DNA from 3 places in the Ruegeria sp. HKCCA0370 genome. Region 1 is predicted to be linked to each of the others. Evidence: riboswitches for the same ligand, from Rfam matches in the RefSeq annotation. Region 1 holds a riboswitch; each other region holds the start of a gene.
What was found. Region 1 has a riboswitch for cobalamin ahead of GOW31_RS18595 (aromatic ring-hydroxylating dioxygenase subunit alpha). Riboswitches for the same ligand answer to the same signal wherever they lie in the genome.
Positions count from the first base shown of each region.

Region 2: it holds a riboswitch for cobalamin, as region 1 does, so the genes downstream of both, GOW31_RS20275 (hypothetical protein) here and GOW31_RS18595 (aromatic ring-hydroxylating dioxygenase subunit alpha) in region 1, are expected to answer to the same signal.
Region 3: it holds a riboswitch for cobalamin, as region 1 does, so the genes downstream of both, GOW31_RS12195 (DUF1636 domain-containing protein) here and GOW31_RS18595 (aromatic ring-hydroxylating dioxygenase subunit alpha) in region 1, are expected to answer to the same signal.

Region 1 covers NZ_WQEP01000010.1:148,335-155,658, forward strand. The annotation lists gene GOW31_RS18560 (NAD(P)/FAD-dependent oxidoreductase) at 1-785, shown strand, start outside; gene GOW31_RS18565 (hypothetical protein) at 739-1,284, shown strand; gene GOW31_RS18570 (MFS transporter) at 1,284-2,507, shown strand; gene GOW31_RS18575 (DUF3833 domain-containing protein) at 2,504-3,121, shown strand; gene GOW31_RS18580 (DUF3833 family protein) at 3,118-3,660, shown strand; gene GOW31_RS18585 (hypothetical protein) at 3,690-3,863, opposite strand; gene GOW31_RS18590 (hypothetical protein) at 4,177-4,386, opposite strand; cobalamin riboswitch at 4,441-4,645, shown strand; gene GOW31_RS18595 (aromatic ring-hydroxylating dioxygenase subunit alpha) at 4,727-5,980, shown strand; gene GOW31_RS18600 (hybrid-cluster NAD(P)-dependent oxidoreductase) at 5,986-7,068, shown strand.
Region 2 covers NZ_WQEP01000014.1:47,413-54,736, reverse strand. The annotation lists gene GOW31_RS20305 (hypothetical protein) at 1-484, opposite strand, end outside; gene GOW31_RS20300 (hypothetical protein) at 571-915, opposite strand; gene recR (recombination mediator RecR) at 1,068-1,661, opposite strand; gene GOW31_RS20290 (YbaB/EbfC family nucleoid-associated protein) at 1,723-2,076, opposite strand; gene GOW31_RS20285 (DNA polymerase III subunit gamma/tau) at 2,477-4,240, opposite strand; gene GOW31_RS20280 (dual specificity protein phosphatase family protein) at 4,411-4,923, shown strand; gene GOW31_RS20275 (hypothetical protein) at 4,915-5,322, opposite strand; cobalamin riboswitch at 5,413-5,635, opposite strand; gene GOW31_RS20270 (hypothetical protein) at 5,769-6,626, shown strand; gene rsgA (ribosome small subunit-dependent GTPase A) at 6,666-7,324, opposite strand, start outside.
Region 3 covers NZ_WQEP01000005.1:64,571-71,894, reverse strand. The annotation lists gene GOW31_RS12205 (hypothetical protein) at 1-962, opposite strand, end outside; gene GOW31_RS12200 (SLC13 family permease) at 1,902-3,758, shown strand; cobalamin riboswitch at 3,986-4,193, shown strand; gene GOW31_RS12195 (DUF1636 domain-containing protein) at 4,285-4,656, shown strand; gene cobW (cobalamin biosynthesis protein CobW) at 4,658-5,713, shown strand; gene cobN (cobaltochelatase subunit CobN) at 5,719-7,324, shown strand, end outside.

The sequences.
Region 1 (7,324 bases):
ATCAGTTCCCCGCACGCTCTTTGGTGCAGTTTTTCCGCAATCACGCTTTGCTGGCAAGTGGTCGCGCAAACCAGCATCAATGGTACACGGTCAAAGGCGGCAGCATAGAGTATGTCCGCCGGATCGACGCGGCCCTTCGTGCGCGGGGGGCAGAAATACGTCTGGCCAGCCCTGTTCAGAATGTATCCCGTGACGAGATGGGCGTCACCATCCACAGCCAGGGCGCCGTGGATCAGTTCGATGAAATCATCCTGGCCACCCATTCCGACCAGTCGCTTGCCATTTTGGGTGATGGCGCGACCCCCGCGGAAGCCGCTGCATTGGGCGCAATCCGCTACCAGCCCAATACGGCCACATTGCATTGTGACCCAGGTCAGATGCCAAAGCGGCGCGCCTGCTGGTCAAGCTGGACCTATCGTTCGCAAGCCGGAGATGTGGGGGTAACCTACTGGATGAACCGGCTTCAGAACATTCCGGACAGTGACCCGCTGTTTGTAACGCTGAACGCTTCATCAGAAATTCCCGCGGAAAAGATCTATGACCAGGTCGAATTTGCCCATCCGGTCTTCGACAAGGCCGCCCTGAAGGCGCAGGGGCAAATCCGCGAGATGCAGGGACAGAACCGAACTTGGTTTGCCGGTGCTTACAACCGGCACGGATTTCACGAAGACGGGATAGCCAGCGCGATGCATGTCGTTGCTCGAATAAATGGTGCCCCGCAAACCATCGGAGCTGAAAATGGCATTCCTGGGAAAGACGCGGCCCTATCTGTTGCCGCTGAATAAGGCGATATGGCGCACAGCGTTTCTTGCACTTTCCTTGCTGATCCCCAATGGGCTGGTCGCGTCGCCGGTCACGGAAGAACTGAACGATGCCCAACTGCGCGGAACCGCGACGTTCCGCTATCTGGGTTTGCCAATCTATGACGCCAAACTCTATACCCCCAAAGGTGCGCCGTTCAGTTGGAGCGAAGATATCGCCCTGCAACTGACCTATCGCAAGAACATCAAGAAGAAAGCGCTGGTCAACTCGACGCTGGACGAGATGGACCGCATCGGCCGTTCAGCGCCCGTTCGCGACGAACTGAACCGGTGCTTCAAGGCCGTGGCAAAAGGGGACAGCTATCTGGCGGTTTCCGACGGTCCCGACAAGATCAGTTTCTGGCTGAACGGGCAAAAGACCTGCACCATGGCCTATCCGGGCATCAAACGCAGTTTCATGTCCGTATTCCTGGGGGACAACACGCGGTCCGCGTCCTTCACGCGCAGGCTACAGGGGCGGTGATGCTCTATCCCCGAGTCAGTCTCTATGCGTTGATGCTTGCTGCGGCGGGTATTCCTCTTTATATCCACTTGCCGCGCTTTGCAGCCGTGAACCTGGGTATTGGCCTTGGGGTCATTGGTGCCGTTCTGCTGGTGATCCGTTTGGTGGATCTGGTGCAGGATCCGTTGATTGGTTGGGCAATCGACCGATGGCCCGGCGGCCAGCTTGCATTTGCGGCGATGGCGGCTTTGGGGCTGGCGATCGGGTTTCCCCTGCTTTTCAATCTGCCGCAGGGTGCCAGCGTGCCGGAACTGGTCGCAATCCTGATCTTGCTGTTCTCGGCGTACAGCCTGGGAACCATTCTTCTGTATGGTCGCAGCGCAACTTTGGCAAAGCGCACCGACCCGAAAGAGCTGATGACACTGGCCGCCTATCGTGAAGGCGGGCAGTTGACCGGCGTGGTCATCGCAGCCAGCGCACCAGCCCTGTTGTTTGCTTTCGGGGCAAAATCCCAAGGCTACCCCGCTTTCGGAATGTTTCTGGGACTGCTATCCATTCTGACCCTGGTGCTGACTGTCCCGATCTGGCGACGGACCCCGATAACAGGAACAGGTTTGTCTTTTTCTGGACTGGGTCAGGCAGGTGGCTTGCGCCTTCTTGCACTGGCTTTGGTAAACAGCCTTCCGGTTGCCATCACTTCAACCCTGTTTCTGTTTTTTGTGGAAGACCGGCTGCAACTGTCGGGCAAGGCGGGTCCCTTGTTGATCCTGTTCTTCCTGAGTGCAGGCGCGAGCGTCCCGCTCTGGGCAAAGCTCAGCAACAGGATTGGCCCGAAACAGACCCTGATAATCGCCATGCCGCTCTCGATCGCCGGCTTTATCGGCGCGGCCACACTGAGCGCAGGAAACCTTACCGGGTTCGCCCTCATCTGTCTCGCCTCGGGCGCGGCGCTGGGCGCGGATATGGTCGTGTTGCCGGCCATGTTCTCGGTCGTGCTGACCCGGGCCGGGCTGAACGCATCAGCCGCGTTTGGCATCTGGTCCTTCGCTGGCAAACTGGGCCTCGCCCTGGCTGCCTTTTTCACTCTGCCACTGCTGGAACGCAGCGGTTTCACCCCCGGTCAAACCAATTCCGCACAGGCACTGACCACACTCAATCTTGCCTATGCGGTGCTGCCCTGCATCCTGAAAGTCGGAGCGTTCGGGATGGTGTTGACCCTGCCTACCGAGGTCACAAGAAAATGAACGCTTTCACCATCATCCTTCTGGTCCTTCTGACCGCTGTCTTCATCCGCGCAAGGCTGCTGAGTTTTCGCGCGCAATCGCCGTCCGATTACAGCGGCACCGGGCCAAGTTTTTCGCTGAAAAAACACCTGAACGGAGAGATCTTGTCCGAGGGCCTGATCTATGGCCCCAACGGCAAAATGTCGAACAGCTTTGTCGCGCGCATGTCCGGCGAATGGCAAGGCAACGCGGGCACGCTGACCGAGTACTTCACGTATTCCAACGGAAAACAGATGACCCGCAAATGGTACCTGACGCTGGGAACCGGCAACACGTTCACGGCAATGGCGGATGATATCGTGGGCGAAGGTCGGGGCATCATCTCGGGGTCCACGGTGAAACTGACCTATCGCATCATTCTGCCAGATGATGCTGGTGGACATACGCTGGATGTCACCGATTGGATGTATCTGACAGAAACCGGCGTCATCATGAACCGGTCCGAAATGCGCAAGTTTGGCGTCAAGGTCGCGGAACTGATCGCCACAATGCGTCCAAGCTCCAGTTCGAAACCGATGCATCCAAGTGGGTCAAACGGGTATGACGCGACTTCGGAAGGGAAGCCGTTGCAATGATCACCTTTCGCTCTTTCATCGCCTGCATTGCCATCGCAAGCCTTGCAATTTTGGCGGCCTGCTCCAGCAAACCGAAGGTACCAAAAACGTTTCTGTCGGACCGACAGTTGAACCTCGAGGAATTTTTCGACGGTAAAACCGTGGCCTACGGTCAGTTTCAGGATGTTCTGGGAAATATCCCCCGCAGATTCACAGTTGATATCGACGGGACATGGGACGGCGAAACCCTGACTCTGGTCGAAGACTTCGTCTACGATGATGGCGCGACGGAACAACGTATCTGGACATTGACCAAAACCGGAGAGGATACATGGACCGGTACGGCGCCTGGCGTACTGGGCACCGCCAGCGGGATTGAACGCGGGGATACGTTCAACTGGAAATACAAGATCGACCTGCCGATCAAGGACGGGACCATGCGTGTCAAGTTCGACGACTGGATGTGGCTGCTGGATGACGACCGTCTGCTGAACCGCGCGTATGTCTCACGCTATGGCGTCCGTCTGGGTGAAGTCATCCTGTTCTTCGAGAAGAAATAGGGCCGCCAGGCCCGGTTTCATCACAACAGTCAGTAGAAAATAAACTCGTCCACCAATGCGGTCGTCGATCCCTTGACCTCTCCGGCCGTGTTCGCCCTTGGCCCGTCCGAGGCTGCGCCCTCGGCGCGTTCGCCGCATTCGATTTTCAAACGCGCGCGTTCTATCTGCCCCCAGAGGAAAAACAGACCATCCCGTTTTCCCATGAGGCGCGCAGGAACCCTTGTCCGCAAAACACCTGTTTTCGGTTTTGGCATCTGCTCTCTTACTGCCTCCGGTGTTTTCCACCATTGTCGGAAAACGTAATGGTTTTTCCGAAAAAAGACAATTTTTTATGGACAAAACGAGTTTTCTACCATCCGTTGACAGGATGGGCTGGCAACTCTCGCATGACGGATATTCGCCGTCTTTACCTGCCTCATGGCAAGCCAGCACCATCCCGCACGGATCAACGTCACCCAAACGGGCATTGCTGCAAACCGCTTTCCTTTGGCCTGACACTCTCTTTCCCAGCCAAGGTCAGGCGACGCGCAAGGTTTCGTTTCTGATCAGAGCAGCCGGGCCTTCGCCGTCGCGGTTGGGGGACAATTTGACGGCGCCGATGTCAGACGTGGCCGCATCCATCGCAAGGCCATTGGCCCCTGCAAAACGCCGTGCTGGCGGGCCTGCCACGCCCCTGTGCCAAGGACCGTGATCCCGGCGCCGTCCACTCTGCCGGAAAATTTCCATGTCTGTTTTGAAACCGGAAATGTCGCAAGCATTTCAGCGCCCAAGCGGGTAAAAAGTAGGCTGCCATCGTGAGGTGCCGCTGCTTGATTCTCAGACAGCGGAGAATTGGGAAGCCGGTGGAATTCCGGCACTGCCCCCGCAACGGTAAGGAAGGTCAGGTTCGACAATCAACCACTGGGACGAGGATCCCGGGAAGGTGTCGCAACCGGGTGCAAGCCCCTTTCAAGTCCGGAAACCAGCCTTGCAGATATGTCAAACCGCGGGTGGCGGTGGGGGCACGGGTTTCGGACGTGGTCCTCGCGCGCCTCCGGACGGTTCCTCCCTGTCATCTGCCCAAGCAATGCCGCGGGGCGCGGCAGGAGAGCCAGAAGTGAACAATGTCCAAAACCTGTTGGCGCGTCGAATCCCGGGCTATGCTCTGGAACGGGCCTTTTACACCGACCCCGAGATCTTTCAGACCGACCTGGAAACCATCCACTTTCGCGAATGGCTCTTTGCCATTCCTGCCTGCGAACTGGTGAAAGCCGGCGACTATGTAACATTCAACGTGGGTGCCTATCGCGTGATCATCGTGCGCGGCGCCGACAACCAGATCCGGGCGTTTCACAACACCTGCCGCCATCGCGGCTCGATCATATGCAAGGCGGCAAAAGGCAACGCGCCGAAGCTGGTTTGCCCGTATCACCAATGGACCTACGAACTTGACGGCTCATTGCTGTGGGCCCGCGACATGGGGCCGGAGTTTGATCCCAGACAGCATGGTTTGAAGACAGTTCATTGCCGCGAGCTGGCCGGGTTGGTTTACATCTGTCTGGCGGATGTCGCCCCGGATTTTGACACGTTCGCCAATATCGCGCGCCCGTATCTTGAGCCGCATGATCTTGCGAATGCCAAGGTCGCCTTCGAAAGCACGATCATCGAGAACGGCAACTGGAAACTGGTCTGGGAAAACAATCGCGAGTGCTATCACTGCGGCGGCAACCACCCTGCGCTGTGCCGGACCTTCCCTGATGATCCGGGCGTGACGGGGATCGAAGGCGGTGAAACCCCAGCCTATATGCAAGCCCATTTCGACAGGTGCCAGGCAGCGGGTATGCCATCGCAGTTCTACCTGCACGAGGACGGCCAATACCGTCTGGCGCGGATGCCGCTGAAAGAAGGCGCCGAGAGCTATACGATGGACGGGAAATCCGCCGTGCGCCGCTGGTTGGGCCGGTCGCCCTTTGCGGATGCGGGATCGCTTTTGAAGTTCCACTATCCGACCACGTGGAACCACTTTCTTGCCGACCACTCGATTGTTTTCCGCGTCACGCCGATCAGCCCGACAGAGACCGAGGTCACGACCAAATGGCTTGTCAACAAGGATGCGGTTGAAGGCGTTGACTATGACGTGAAACGCCTGACCGAAGTCTGGGTCGCCACGAATGACGAAGATCGACAGGTGGTCGAGGACAACCAGCAGGGCATCAACAGCCCGGCCTATGTGCCCGGCCCATATTCAGCCATTCAGGAATCCGGCGTGCTGCAATTCGTGGATTGGTATTGCAACACAGTGTCGGCCCGCCTGGCCCCTGACTCCATTGCGGCGGAGTAAGTCTGATGAAAGACCTGAACACGCTTTCATCAGCCGTCTGGCAGGATGGAGAGATGCTGGAATGTGTCTCGGTCGTGCCCGAGATGCCGAACACTGCCAGCTTTTCGTTCCGTGCCCCCTCGGGGGCGCAGTTCGCCTATCACCCCGGTCAGTTCCTGACGCTCGAGATTCCGGCGCCCGGCCAGCCCGGAGGCGTTGTGCATCGCACCTACACGATCTCATCGTCGCCATCGCGGCCGCGGTCGATCACCATCACCGCCAAAGCGCAACCCGACAGTATCGGCACGCGCTGGATGCTGGACAATCTTCAACCCGGCATGCGGCTCAAGGCCATTGGGCCTGCGGGCCTGTTCACCAACGCATTGAGCGATGCACGCAAGTTCCTGTTTATCTCGGCTGGCTCGGGCATCACTCCGATGATGTCGATGACCACCTGCATGTGGGACGAAGGCCGCGATCTGGACGTTGTCTTCATCAACTGCGCCAAAAGGCCATCCGAGATCATCTTCCGCCAGCGCTTGGAACAGATGGCCAGCCGCACGGATGGTTTGGACCTGAAATTCGTGGTGGAAGAGCCGGACCGCTACCGCCCATGGACGGGATATCAGGGTCAGTTCAACCAATTGATGCTGGGGCTGATGGCGCCGGATTACCTTGAGCGCGAAGTCTATTGCTGCGGTCCTGAGCTCTTCATGCAAGCGGTACGCGACGCGCTGGCCGGTCTTGGTTTTGATATGAACAACTACCATCAGGAAAGCTTCGGCGCGCCGGTGGAAACCGAGGCGGATCAGCCCGAGTTGGATGACGTTGTTCTGGACGACGACAGCAGAGCCGAGATCCTGTTCGCAACCTCGGGCGTGACGGCCAAGGTTGCCGAGACCGACACGGTGCTTGCCGCCGCGCGCTCGGTTGGCCTGAACATTCCGTCAGGCTGTACCTTCGGCGTGTGCGGGACCTGCAAGGTCAAGAAAACCGCTGGCGAGGTCCACATGGTCCACAACGGAGGGATCTCGGAAGACGACATCGACGCGGGGTACATTCTGGCCTGCTGCTCGAACCCGATCGGCAAGGTCAAAGTCGAGGTTTAGGCGCTTCGCATCCCGATCAAAGCCGCAGCGTGGCTGACACCCGCTGCGGTTTTCGGTGCGGTTTTTCTGCCCGTTGCGGAATCCGGGCCGGATTGGGTCGCCGAACGTCCGGCGCTTTCCCGCCATCTCACAGACGCGGCGCAAGCATCTACCTTTGTCTTCGCCAGCCATCACGCTGTTATCGAAAACGCGAGAAGAGAGAGCCCCACAATGCCCGTGGTTGTTCCCTTCGGCCGTTCCTGAGCACCCCTACAAG
Region 2 (7,324 bases), on a different contig from region 1:
GCTCTTTGTTCTGGCAGTCCCGCGCATAGTCCAGCGCCTTGGCGGTGCCTTTCAGATCGATGGCCATCACCACTTCACCTGCCGGATTGTAGACGGTCATCGTTTTGTTCTGAGCGATGGCGTTCACAAAGCTCCGGTCGGTGAAAAACACGGTTGCGCCCGGCACGTCGCGTTCGTTGAACCCGATGGCCGTGGCATCATAGCTTTTGCCGTCCAGATCAAAGCGGATCGGATAACTCTCACCCTGTTTAATGTCGCCCCATGCCTTGTTGTACACGGCGAAATACCCACGATTGCCCAGCGCATCATAGCCCAGCCGCACCACCGAGAGATCCTGATACACCGTCTGGATCAGGCACCCGTTGCCAAGCGCTGGGTCCATCATGATGTTCCAACCTTCGACAAAGCCCTTGTCGATGAGGTCTTGGGCTAGGGCGGAGGTGGCTGTCAAAGCGGCGAAAGTGAGGGCGAGAAGGCGGGTCATAGCACATCCACAAATCAGACAATCTATTCATGTCATTGTAAAGTGTTGTAGAACTTAGACAATCCATTAATTTCCCGCGGGCCGTGTCAGGTCTCCTCGCCGTTGGAACAAATCTCAAGTCTCAGGTTAACAATTGCCTGGTTTGGAACGTCTTCTGAATTCAGCGATCCTCCGACAGCTAACCATTCGGAGTATTCAGGGTTAATGCAATCAACGTATAGAACGCCGAAAAAATCGCCATACTTACCGTCACCGCGAACATAGACGTGCCTGTGTGTTTGTTCATCATACCTTTTGTCTTCTGGAATTGCGCTCCACCATTGTTTGTATGGCGGCGGTAAATCGTGCGTGTCTTCGTATAAGTAGAGAGTTTCAGCGGCCAAGGGCGAGGCGAAAGCACCAACAATTGCAAAAAACGCTAAGTGTTTCATCGTGTTTGATAATCCGTGGAATTAACAGAAAGAAACTCATCCAATAACAGTACAGCTGTCAAGCTAGTTACCGCGATATTTGAGCGTGCATCGTGCGCTGCGCTGGCGCCGCCTAGCGCAAAGGCCTCGCGAAAATGAACCGGGAATTAGAGCTACAGTTCCTTCCGCGCCCGCAGCGCGGCCGTGATCGTCCCGTCGTCCAGATAATCCAGTTCTCCGCCAATAGGCACACCCTGCGCCAGCGAAGTCAGGCGGACCTGCCCCTCAAGCTGATCGGCGATGTAGTGGGCGGTGGTCTGGCCATCGACGGTGGCGTTCAGCGCCAGGATGACTTCGGAAATCCCTTCGGCCACAATCCGGTCCTTGAGGCGGGGAATGCGCAACTCGTCGGGGCCGATCCCGTCCAGCGCCGACAGCGTGCCGCCCAGAACGTGATAACGCCCTTTGAACACTCCGGCACGCTCCATCGCCCAGAGGTCGGCGACGTCTTCGACCACGCAGAGCTCTCCGGTTGCGCGGGCCTCATCGTTGCAGATGTCACAGATATCGGTGGTGCCCACGTTGCCGCAATTCAGGCATTCCCGGGCCGTGATCGCGACCTGCTGCATGGCATCAGACAGGGGCGTCAGCAGCAAGGCACGTTTGCGGATCAGGTGCAGCACAGCGCGGCGGGCCGAGCGCGGGCCCAGGCCCGGCAGTTTGGCCATCAGGTCGATCAGGTTGTCGATGTCGCTGTTCGAACTCATGGCCAATCCTGCTTTGCGCCGGAGGGATCCTCCGGCGGGAGTATTTCAGAAAAGATGAAGCTCAGAACGGCAGCTTGATGTCTGCGGGCAAGCCCATGCTTTCGGTCAGCTTGGCCATTTCTTCCTGCGAACGTTCAGCGGCTTTGGTCTGCGCATCCTTGATGGCGGCTAGGATCAGGTCTTCGACCACTTCCTTGTCATCACCGTTGAAGATGGAGGGGTCGATATCCAGACCTTTGAGTTCACCCTTGGCTGTCGCCGTTGCCTTGACCAGCCCTGCACCGGATTCGCCGACAACCATCATGTTGTTCAGCTCTTCCTGCATTTCGGTCATCTTGGTTTGCAGGTCCTGCGCGGATTTCATCATCTTGGCCATGTCGCCCAGACCGCCAAGCCCGCCGAGTCCTTTCAGCATAGTATTCTCCTGTGTCTCCGTTTGCGCTCTAGATACGGGCAGCAGCGACATGGCACAAGGGTTCTCCCGCCGGTCGGAGGCTCTACCGTTCCGGCCGGCATGTTGATCGGCGCAGGCGTCAGCAGGATCGTGCCGCCCGTCTGCGACGCCATATTCGCCTGCAGGTCCGAAAAGCGCAGATCGTCCTTGGCGCGCATATGGCCTGCTGCCGAGACTGATCACACAGGGCAAAGAAAATCTGGGCGTGGTTCGAATGGCTACGCGGCATCCGGATCAGAATTGTCACGGGCCGCCTACCGCTGGCCGGTGTCGCAACAAACGATCTGAGACATGCGGGCGGATGTATTCGATCGAAACCTCGATCTGTTTCGTTTGAAACAGGGGGTGACGGGCGGTGAGGTCAGTCTTCCTCGAACGGGTCCCACTCGTCTTCAACCTCGGGAAGCGCTTCGGTCTCGACCTTGGCGGCGCGTTGCTCCGGCGTTTCGATCCTGGTGATTTTCGCCTTTGGGAATTGCGCCAGTACCGCCTGCACCAACGGGTGTTTTTCGGCCTCGGATTTCAGAGCCAGCTCGGCCTCGTCCCGTATTTCTGCAATTGTGGGGGCTTCACCGTCCGAGACGATCGAGACAGCCCACCGATTTCCTGTCCAGCGTTGCAGGGCAGAGCCCAGCCGTGGCGCCAGATCGGCCGGTGCCTGGGCGGCGGGCGTAAATTCGATTCGCCCGGGTTGATAGGAGACGAGGCGCACGCCGTTTTCCACCTCGACCAGCAACTTCACGTCGCGATTTGTCCGGATCAATTCCACCACGTGATCGAAGGTCGGGTACCGGGCAAGAGCCGTCTGGGAATCCTGCGCCAGGGCTGCAACCGGTGCGCCACCGGCACCGCGAGGGGACGGCGCATAGGTAGGTGGATGGGCCGCGCCAGCCGGCGCCGGACCGGCGCCCTGTCGGGGTATCGAAACGCCGCCATTGGGCCCGCCCGGCGGCGGTGGCGGGGCATCTTGCAACCGTTTGATCAGCTCTTCGGGGCTGGGCAAATCCGCCACATGGGTCAGGCGAATAACGGCCATTTCAGCGGCCATCATGGCGTTGGGGGCAGCCGAGACTTCCTCGAGCGCCTTCAGCAGCATTTGCCACATCCGGGTCAGAACCCGCATCGGCAGAGCCTCGGCCATCTGTTGGCCCCGGGTCCGTTCGTCCGGAGAAACCGTCGGGTCCTGGGCCGCGTCAGGTGTGATCTTTACGACGGACACCCAGTGCGTGATCTCGGCCAGATCGCGCAGCACCGCCAGCGGGTCCGCGCCTTCGGCGTATTGGCCGCTCAACTCGGTAAGTGCGCCCGCGGCGTCGCCGCGCAGGATCATATCCATAAGGTCCAGAACGCGGCCACGGTCCGCCAGTCCAAGCATTGCTCGGACCTGATCGGCGGTCGTCTCGCCAGCCCCGTGCGATATCGCCTGATCCAGCAACGAGGTCGCATCCCGGGCCGATCCTTCCGCTGCTCGGGTGATCAATGCCAGCGCGTCTTCTGCAATCTGGGCGCTTTCCGCTTCGGCGATCTTGCGCAGCAGGCCAATCATGTCTTCGGGTTCGATCCGGCGCAGGTCGAAACGCTGGCAGCGGGACAGCACGGTGACAGGGACTTTGCGGATTTCAGTGGTTGCGAAGATGAACTTCACATGCGCGGGCGGTTCTTCCAACGTCTTGAGCAGCGCGTTGAACGCGCTGGTCGAGAGCATATGAACCTCGTCGATGATATAAATCTTGTAACGCGCGCTGGCGGCGCGATAGCGGACACTGTCAATGATCTCGCGGATGTCGTTGACGCCCGTACGGCTGGCGGCGTCCATCTCCATCACGTCGACATGGCGGCCTTCCATGATGGCGACACAATGTTCGCACTGACCGCAGGGTTCGGTCGTGGGGCCACCGGTTCCGTCGGGTCCGATGCAGTTCATCCCCTTGGCGATGATCCTTGCGGTCGTGGTTTTGCCGGTGCCGCGAATACCGGTCATGATGAAGGCCTGCGCGATCCGGTCGGCCGCGAACGCGTTTTTCAGGGTGCGCACCATGGCATCCTGACCCACCAGATCGGCAAAGGTTTCCGGGCGATATTTGCGGGCGAGAACCTGATAGGCGGGGTTGGAGCTGTCTGTCATGTCTTCTCGTTGGGATTCGGTGCTTGGGCACAGCGTAGTGGCCACCGTTGCCCGCGTCCACAGCGGGGCGCGATGATTTTTGATTTAGAAACGAGTCGCTTTCGCACTAAACTGCATCAGCGGATTTAATGGCTCATTTTGTAAAGAGTTCTTTGGGGAGGACAGGATTCATGTCGCAGTTGGTGATCTACGCCCTGCAAGTCGGTGGCGGAACGCTGGCGCTGACCTCGATGCCCGGACGCGGCGGAGATTACTCCAGCGATCTGGATATGATCGCAGCCTGGCAGCCGGGGCTTGTTGTTTCGATGACGACGGATGTCGAAATGCTTCAGGACGGGGCGCAGGAATTTGGCAGCGATATTCAAAGCCGCGCCAGCCGATGGGTTCACCTGCCGATCGAAGATTTCGGAGCGCCGACAAAAGCGATTGATGACGCGTGGCCGTCCGTCAGCGCCGCGGCCCGGCACGCGCTTTCCGGCGGAGGTCGCGTATTGGTACACTGCCGCGGGGGATGTGGCAGGTCAGGTATGGTTGTCCTTCGGCTTATGGTCGAATGCGGCGAACGCGCGGACACGGCGCTGCAACGATTGCGGGCGGTGCGCCCTTGCGCCGTCGAAACGGATGCGCAACTGGCCTGGGCCTCTCGGCGCGCCCAGGCACAGGTCAGTCTGGATTCAGATTGAAATCTGCATGGGCGCGCAAGCAGGTTTTCGAGGCCGGATCGTGGAAACTTCGATCATCGCGCAGGGTGGGGTCTTCACGACGCCGGATGGCATCGCACTGAACGTGTTTCCGAAGATCAGGTCGGCATAGCCGTTCAGCGGCTCAATTGCGGTTTCGGGCTGCGTTCCGCAAAAGACACGAATGCTGTCTGATCGCGCGCGGAAAATTGCATGACATCCTTCGGCGCAATGTGACAGCTCGCTGCTGCCCTCAATCTCGAAATCGTCACTTGTGGCCGAGGTCGCCTGGGCCATGGCTTCGGATATCGAGCGCGCCAGCCGCGCCAAAGCGGGACAGGTTTTGCCCGTCCGCTGACATACTGTTGCACTGAATTCATGTGTTTTTGTCTTCCAGATCATCCTGCGCCCTCCGCGCTTGGTGGACAGGATATTGGGGACAGGTGGAACAGCGTGATGCCGTCAGGACCTGCCCGGACACCCCGCCCGAGTTTCGGTTTCGTTTCCGATGGCAGGTCTCCTGACTTGCGGGTCATCGCTTTGCCGACCTTCCCAGCCTTCGGGGCCAGTGGTGTTTCGGCATCGCTTACCGCTTACAGTTGCGGGGGCAGTCGCGGATTTGGTTGTTGCCTGCATGACCAGACATTACCGCACCGTGTTCCCTTTTCATCCCGACCCCTTGTGGAGGCCGGAAACCATCACACAACCGCTAGCGTTTGAGCACGCATCGAGTCAAGCCGATCTTTTGGCCGGACGCTTGGTCATGCTGGATACGATGTTGGTTCATGCATAGTGTCGAGGGCGTTGAGGTTCGGAAACCGGATTTACCAAGCGCAAAGCCAGAGATCATGTTGGACACAGAGCAAACGGTATTGACCGAAGAGTTTCGCTTTCCGTCCGGGCAGAAAACACTGTCTGCTCGGTTGTACAGCCCGCTGACCTCGCCCGAAATCGTCGTCGTGCTGAACAGTGCAACGGGTGTGCCGCGCGATTATTACCGTCATTTCGCACGATGGCTTGCTGCCGAGCAGGGTATGGCCTGCCTGACCTATGACTATCGCGATTACGGGCATTCCTTGACTGGCCGCCTGAAAGACTCGCGTGCGACCATGGCGGATTGGGCCTTGATCGACATGCCCGCGGCACGGGCGGAAATGCGCAGACGGTTTCCCGATTCGCAGCATTGGACCATCGGCCATTCGATCGGCGCAATGTTGGGGCCTGTGCAGCCGGATATCGATCTGATTGACCGGATGATCTGTGTGTGTTCGGGGCTGGTAACTGTAAGCGACCACCCGTGGCCCTATCGTGGTTTGGCAGGATTGTTCTGGTATGGTCATGCCCCGCTTTTGGCCCGAGCCCTTGGCTACCTTCCCGGAAAGGCGATCGGGTTCGGCTCGGATCTGCCGGCATCGGTCTATTGGCAGTGGCGCAAATGGTGTACGGCGCCTTTGAACTATGTGCCTGAAATCGGGCATGAGTTACCTGCGGCGCAGTGGAAGGATTCTGGAACGCCCGTGGATTTGTTCACCTTCGAGGACGACCAGATGGTGCCGCCGGACGCGGTTTGGCGGCTTGCGGATCTTTACGGCCCCGATGCCAACCGCCACCTGCTGAGCCCTGCCGATTTCGGGTTGTCCGAGGTTGGTCATATCGGAGCATTTGCCCGGCGCAATGCAGCGGTTTGGCCGCGACTGATCGCTTGATCAGACGCGGCGCAGAACGGGCCAGGCCCCGACCCGCCATCACCGGTTGCGAAGTTTCTTTTCCTTCATGACGCCACGGACCATCTTGCCGAACGCTTTGTCCCGCGCCCGGGACTGCGCGACGGTTTCAGAATTGCGCTGATCTTCGCGCCGAAGCTTGCGCCATCGGTCCAATCGAGCCGGATCAAGCGTGCCGTGGCTTATTGCCTTTTGCACGGCACATCCGGGCTCGGAGCTGTGCTGGCAATCCGAAAAACGGCAGTCCCGGCTCAACTCGACAAGGTCCGAGAAAACGTCGTCGATCCCGTCCTGAGCGTCCAGCAGGCGCAACGCGCGCATTCCGGGTGTATCGATCAACCAGCCGCCGTTGCGCATCCGGTGCAATGCGCGTGCGGTTGTCGTGTGTCGGCCCCGCGCGTCATCCTCGCGAATGTCCGAGGTGGCAAGATTCTGATCGGTCATGGTATTGGCAAGTGTCGTCTTGCCAACGCCCGACGAACCAACCAGCGCTCCGGTCTGGCTTTTTGGGCACCAGGACAGAACCTTTTCAACCTCTGCCGGGTCCAGCGCGTTGATCGCCAGAACCGTCAGGAACGGGTCCAGTGATTGCACCTGCCCCGCGAAACTGTCAGGGTCTGCCGATTTGTCGGCCTTTGTCAGAACAACGACCGGGTAACACCCCGCCTGATGCGCAAGCG
Region 3 (7,324 bases), on a different contig from region 1:
TCACTGGCAGCAACACCCTTTATTGCTGAGTATGGGTCCGCGGGTATAGTGGCATTTGCCTTTGCCAATAGTACTGCAGGATTAAAGCCTCTGTAGTCGACTTCTACAGTTTCCTCACCATTGATCCTCACCGTACGCCTCACATGTTTGCGCACGTACTGCCACCATCCTCCATGGAACCTACCACCCTGTTCAAACTTGCCGTTGTTGAAGATGCGGCGCATGTATTTTGCATTCTCTGAAAACGCTAGGTCCGCGTAATCCTCGCTCACGTCTTTGTACCCCAAAGGCTTTATTGAGGTAATGTCGGCCTGCCCATTCACCTCATTGATCAAGTGAAGTGCCGCCCTCATGGCATGGGTCTGTCTGGTGTCAGGATACTTTATGGGTTGCTTTTCGCTATCCCTTAGTATCAGCACCTCATCTGGCTCTGCAGTTTTGAAGGCACTTATGGTCAACTGTTCTGTGTACAGTGCCTGTATCGACTTTGAAGTCATTGCAAAACGGGTGAGCTGTGCATTGTCCCCGTATTGGTATCCATCCGCGGTGATGCAAATAAGGTCTGTACTCAACAGCCAATCAAGTGCCATGCGGAAGCGATGGGCAGTCATGTATGCCGGTCTGTACCTGCTCTCACGATCAAGGCGCTGCTTCTGCCGTCCTATTCCTACGGACATTCCGCACTTTTTTACATGGGCCCGCAACACATTGACAAGCACAGTCCCTGCGCAGTCACTGAACTTTTGCTGTTCTCGTTGATTGCGTTTACGCGCATAGCTTGCTTGCCACTGCGCGCAAAGCCAATCTAGCGTGGTATCCAATCTACCTTGCGCTTGCTCATTGTTAAGTTGCAGATACGGCTCGAAAGCCCAAGACTGCGCCGCACCTTGATCGGGTAGGTTAGCCTCTTCTATAGCTTGCCTGATGTGCCTCAGAAACTCTTGGCTCCGGTCTTGGTTCATTACAAAAATCCGACATATTTTTGCGCGCACCTATCTATCTTCTTTGTCGAACCCACTTCCCCCATACCCCTCACTTCTGACCGTGTTGTTTGCTTGGCTCCTTAGCCGGGCCTCTGGGAAGTATCTAGCCCATCAGACTTTGACACTAGAGGTTAGCACCTTTTGCCATCTCTTTTTGGGCGTTGACAATACCCGCACCAATCTCCAGCTTGTGTGACACAAAGTGAGACACACAAGCCAACCTCGCTCCCGGTAACTTTGGGTATTCAATGGCTTAGAAAAACGGTAGCGGGTCCGGTACTCGCCTCCAGTACCTCCAATGACTTGCGGTACTTTTTCCCTCCTCGAGGTTCAATATCCAACCAACTATTGGATTTTTCGTGTTGCGATCTGGTTCTGTTCCATCCGACTGCGAGCATTCTTGGCATATGCCGCCAGCTTGCGTTCAGGCAACACCTCGCCGTACTTCCTTGGCAATTTCATCTCGAAATGTTCAGAATTGGTGACCTGAACCATTGTTCCGGCCCTTTCAGATGTATACCATTCTTGTAGTCAGATTGCGATCAGGGACGGCCAAGCAGGCCCTTTAAGCGGTTCAGGCAGCGGCAGAATGGTGCCGCAAACAAAGCTGTCGGATTGTCTGTCGTCCATGGCTGGAATTGACCTGCCATTACCTGTGCTGCTTCGACTTGGTTGGAACGGCATCGCACCCGCTCGAAACGTGCAGGCTGCCTCATGCAATTTGTCCAATCCTTCTTTCTGACGTGTTCGTCAAACGGGGTTCCCGAAAGCATTGCTCAAACAACAGCCCTTGAGCAATATTATGTCTCACCATCGCCGAAAAACGAAACTTCATGACAACTCGGGAAGGATGAACTAGGACTCTAACAAAGAAAAAGTTCTGGACGTATTGTGGAACACATTGCCTTTACCTTCGAGATGGGGGTCGTTTGCACCCTGCTGGCTTTCACCGTTTTTCTGTTCGTTTCCGAGATCATAAGGATCGACCTTTCCGCCATATTGGTTCTGGTTCTCATAGGCTTGCTCAGCTACGCGCCCGGGCTGGGAAATCTGGCGGATGTCACCCTTCTGTTCGACGGCTTCGCATCCAATGCCGTCATCTCGATCATTGCGGTCATGATCGTCGGGGCCGGTCTGGACAAGACGGGGATCATGAACAAGGTGGCTGCCGTCATCCTCAAATACGGCGGCAAATCCGAAGGCAGGGTTGTACCAATCATTTCCGGCACCGTTGGCGTCATATCCTCGTTCATGCAGAATGTCGGCGCCGCTGCTCTGTTTCTGCCGGTTGTCAGCCGAATTTCCACACGGTCGGGCATACCACTGTCGCGCCTGCTCATGCCGATGGGATTCTGCGCCATTTTGGGCGGCACCATGACGATGGTGGGGTCGTCTCCTCTTATCCTGCTGAACGATCTGATCCTGACGGCAAATGACAGTCTGCCGGCCTCTCAGAAAATGGAGCCCTTCGGCCTGTTCTCGGTCACGCCGATCGGTGCGGTTCTGATCCTGACGGGAATTGGTTACTTTCTGCTGTTGGGACGTTGGGTTTTGCCCGAGGCTGAAGGGCCTGACAATACGGGTACCGGACAAGGGACACAGGAGTACCTGCAAAGGGTCTATGGCCTCAAAGCCGATGTGTTCGAAGTCGTGGTGCCCGAGGACAGCCCTTTGGTCGGCGAGATTCTGGCCGACATCAACCACGAAAACCACCTGTACATCATTTCCACCTTCTATCGCGGCAAAACCTCGATGGTTCAGGTTTTGACAGCGGAAATAGCAGCGCCGTGTCGGCTGGCCATCGTCGGCCGCCGTTGGGAGGTCGAGAAGTTCGCCGAGAAATACGGGCTGACCGTTCTTCCGGATTTGGACATTTTCGTCGAAGAGTTCGCCCCAACCAATGCAGGCGTGGCCGAGGTGGTCATCACGCCCGACAGCAAGCTGATCGGCAAATGCCCCCGCGAGCTTTTGTTTCGCAAGACCTACGGGATGTCGCTGCTGGCCATTCACCGCGGCGAAGAGACGCTGAGCCATGTCGAGACCGAGGATCACGAATCCACTCAGATCGGGCTCGAAAAGTTTCAGGCGGGCGACATGCTTGTGGCGCATACCAGATGGGACAACCTGATGCGGATCAAACGAGATCCGGATTTCGTCGTTGTGACGACGGACTTTCCTCAGGACGAGTTGAGGCCGCAAAAAGTCGGCTGGGCCCTGGCATTCTTCGCCATTTCGCTATCGTTGATCCTGTTCACGGACGTCCGGCTTTCACTCTGTCTTCTTACCGGCGCGGTGGGCATGATGCTGACCCGTGTGCTCAGCGTGGACGAGGCGTACCGCGCGGTCGGATGGAACACCGTATTCCTGCTCGCCTGCCTCATACCTTTGGGACAAGCCGTGCAGAACACAGGCACGGCCGCGTGGATCGCGCAGCAGATCATGATAATTCTGGACGGCTGGCCGCTCTGGTCGCTGCAAACCGGCATCGCCATTCTGGCGACGGCCTTTTCTTTGGTCATGTCCAATGTGGGGGCCACGGTTCTGCTGGTGCCTCTGGCGGTATCGATTGCGGTGGCGGCGGGTGGAAACCCGGCCGTCTTTGCCCTGACGGTCGCCATATCGACCTCGAACAGCTTCATCATCCCAACCCATCAGGTAAACGCGTTGATCATGGGTCCGGCCGGATACAAGGTGATGGATTTCGTCCGCTCCGGCGGAATAATGACGGCGCTGTTTCTGGTCGTCTCGCTGCTCATGATAAACGTCATCTATTAGCGCAAGAGGATCCAGGGTGTTCGGTGGTCTTTTCCCATCATCTGGACAGGTTCAGCCGAGGCACCCGTTCACCATAGTCTACGCCCCTTGCTGAAATACCGTTCGTCGCCGGGCCCACCTCAGGCTGGGTCCCGGCACACCATGCCGCCCATCGACGCCCACAGGTCGCTTTCCATGCCTCTGCATCATTGTTGCACGCGACTCGCTTGACAAGCAGGCCAGCGGTGCCGCATGTCCCTTTCGTTGGTGTCGGTGAGAGCCGATGAAAAGGGAATGCGTCAACGGTCTTGCCGCCAAACGCAGCCGCCCCCGCGACCGTGAACGGAGAGGATGCCCAATGCCACTGGCCCGAAAGCCGGGAAGGCGGGACATCCGACAGAGGCCCGCCTCTGGCATCCGCAAGCCGGGAGACCTGCCAACAACCGAAGTTGAAACCGGGCGGGGTGTTCCGGTGTCGGGTCCATGACCACTTGTGGCCCGCATGAAACCCCGTCCCCCGCGAAGAGGATTTGGGGGGATGAGAGACATGACCGAGACCGCACCAGTCGAGTTGCTGGTCTGTACTACCTGCCGTCGCGGCCTGCCTGTCGAAGATGATGCGCAACGCCCGGGCGCTTTGTTGCACAAGGCCCTGGAACAGGCAGACCTGCCCGACGGTGTCACCCTGAAAGCCGTTGAATGCCTGTCAAACTGCGATCAAGGCTGTTCGATCGTGTTGCGCGGGCCGGGCCGCTGGACATTCGTGTATGAAAACCTGAACGAAACAGATCATGTCGACGTCATCGTCGACGGCGCGACCAAGTATCTGGCCACGGAAGATGGTTTGGTGAAATGGCGCGAACGCCCCGAACACTTTCGCAAGAACTGTGCCTCGCGCATTCCCCCGATTGGAGCCTGACATGTCGAACCTCGAAAAACTCCCCGTCACAGTGATCACCGGCTTTCTGGGCTCGGGCAAGACCACTTTGGTGCGTCACCTGATGCAGAACCCACAGGGCAAGCGCCTTGCTGTCGTGGTCAACGAGTTCGGCGATGTGGGCGTCGATGGCGACATCCTGAAATCCTGTGCCATTCCTGATTGCCCGGCGGAAAACATCATGGAACTGGCCAATGGCTGCATCTGCTGCACCGTGGCAGATGATTTCATTCCTACCATCGAGGCCCTGATGGCGTTGGAGCCGCGCCCGGATCACATCCTGATCGAAACCAGCGGTCTGGCCCTGCCGAAACCGCTGCTCAAGGCATTCGACTGGCCTGACATCCGCTCGAAGATCACCGTCGACGGCGTGATCGCCTTGGCCGATGCCGAGGCTGTGGCCGCAGGCCGTTTCGCGCCCAATGTCGAAGCGGTGGACGCCCAGCGCATGGCCGATGACTCGATCGACCACGAAACGCCCCTGTCCGAGGTGTTCGAGGATCAGATCTCGTGCGCCGACATCATCCTGCTGACCAAGCCCGACCTCGCCGGCCCCGAAGGCGTGGCCAAAGCGCGCGAGATCATCGCCGCCGAGGCGCCGCGCCCCCTGCCCGTCGTCGAAGTGGCCGAAGGTGCCGTGGACGTGCGCGTTGTGCTGGGTCTGGAAGCCGCCGCCGAGGATGACATGGACGCCCGCCCCTCGCATCACGACGGCCATCACGATCACGAGCATGACGATTTCGAAAGCATCATCGTCGAGCTGCCCGAGCAGACCGATCCGGCCCAACTGGTCGCCAATATCGAACGCCTCGCCAATGAACTGAACATCCTGCGCGTCAAAGGGTATGCCGCCGTTCAGGGCAAACCCATGCGCCTGCTGGTTCAGGCGGTAGGTGCCCGCGTGCGTCACCAGTATGACCGCCCGTGGGAACCCGGTGAAGACCGTCGTTCGCGTCTGGTCGTCATCGCCGAGCATGACGATATCAAAGAGGCGGAAATCCGCGAAATCCTCGTGGGTGTGCGTGAGGCTGCCGAGTAAGACACATGCACGTCGTCTTCCGCGAAAGCCACGGGCTCGAGGAAACCGAGACCCCAACCGAACTGGGCCAGAGCCCGGCGGATCTGGTGGTGCTGTCCTTTTCGGACAGCGATCTGGGGGCTTTCGCGGCTGGCTGGCATCGCGGCGGCGGACCGGAAGGGCGAATGCCGACCCTGCGGCTGGCGAATTTGACGGCGTTGAAACACCCGTTGTCGGTCGATACCTATGTCGAGCAGACGCTGGAGGGCGCCAAGGGCATTCTGATCCGGCTGATCGGCGGCGTCCCCTACTGGCCTTATGGGTTGCAGCAGGTTCTGGCGCTGGCGCAGGCCAAGGGCATCGCGCTGGCGGTACTGCCCGCTGACGGGCGCGAGGATACGCGGCTGGATGACTATTCCACCCTGCCGGTCTCGACCCTGCGACGTCTGGCGCATCTGTGCGATACCGGCGGCGAGGTCGCGGCACAGGCGGCGCTGGCACAGATGGCTTTGGCGGCGGGGCTTTATGCCGGTCCGGTGATGGGCGCCAAGACCTTGCCCGAATGTGGTACGTGGTGTCCGGATCGCGGCGTAATCCCGGTGGAAACCGCATTCGAAAGCAAGGCCAAACGAATCCTCGTCACCTTTTACCGCGCTTACCTGACCTCGGCAGACACCGCCCCGATCGCCGTCCTGATCCGCAGCCTGCGCGCCCGTGGATTCCAGGCGGTGGGCCTGTTTGCCCCGTCTCTCAAGGCGCCTGTGGCCGCCGACTGGTTGCGGGAACATGTTGTTGCGCTGAACCCATCGGCCATTGTCAACGCCACTTCGTTTTCGGGAAAAGGCGCGTCGGGAACGTCGCCTCTGGACGCGGCAGGCGTGCCGGTGTTTCAGGTCGCTCTCGCCACCTCCCGCCGCAAAGCCTGGGCCGAGGCGGAACGCGGATTGTCCCCGGCCGATCTTGCCATGCATGTGGTACTGCCCGAGGTGGATGGACGGATCTCGGCGGGAATCGCGTCTTTCAAGGAACCCGGCAAACGCGATCCGCATCTGGAATACGCGCGCTTTGCACATCGGCCCGAACCGGACCGGATCGAAGCGATCATCGACCGTGTATCGGGCTGGCTTGCATTGAACGACAAACCCAAGGCAGATCAGATTCCTGCGTTGGTCCTGTCCACCTATCCCGGCAAAGACTGGCAGATGGCCCATGCGGTTGGCCTCGACGCGCTGGCCTCGGCCGAGGCGATGCTGTCCGATCTTGACGAAGAAGGCTATGACATCGCGACAGGCGAGCTGATTGCCGACACTCTTCTGGACGCACGGATTTCGTGGTCGCTCGGGGATTATCAGGATGCGCTTGCGGAATTGCCCGAGACCCTGCGCGCTGATCTGCACACCGTTTGGGGCGCGCCCGAAGATGATCCGGCCTGTGCCCATGGGGCCTTCCATTTCAACGCGCTTCGGCGCGGCAAGGCGCTGGTCGCGCTGCAACCCGAACGCGGCTCGCCCGAGCTGCGGGATGACGACTATCATGACCTCTCGCGCACCCCGCGCCACGGTTATGTCGCCTTCTATCTGTGGCTGCGCAAAGGCTTGGGTGCCGATGCGCTGATCCATATCGGCGCGCATG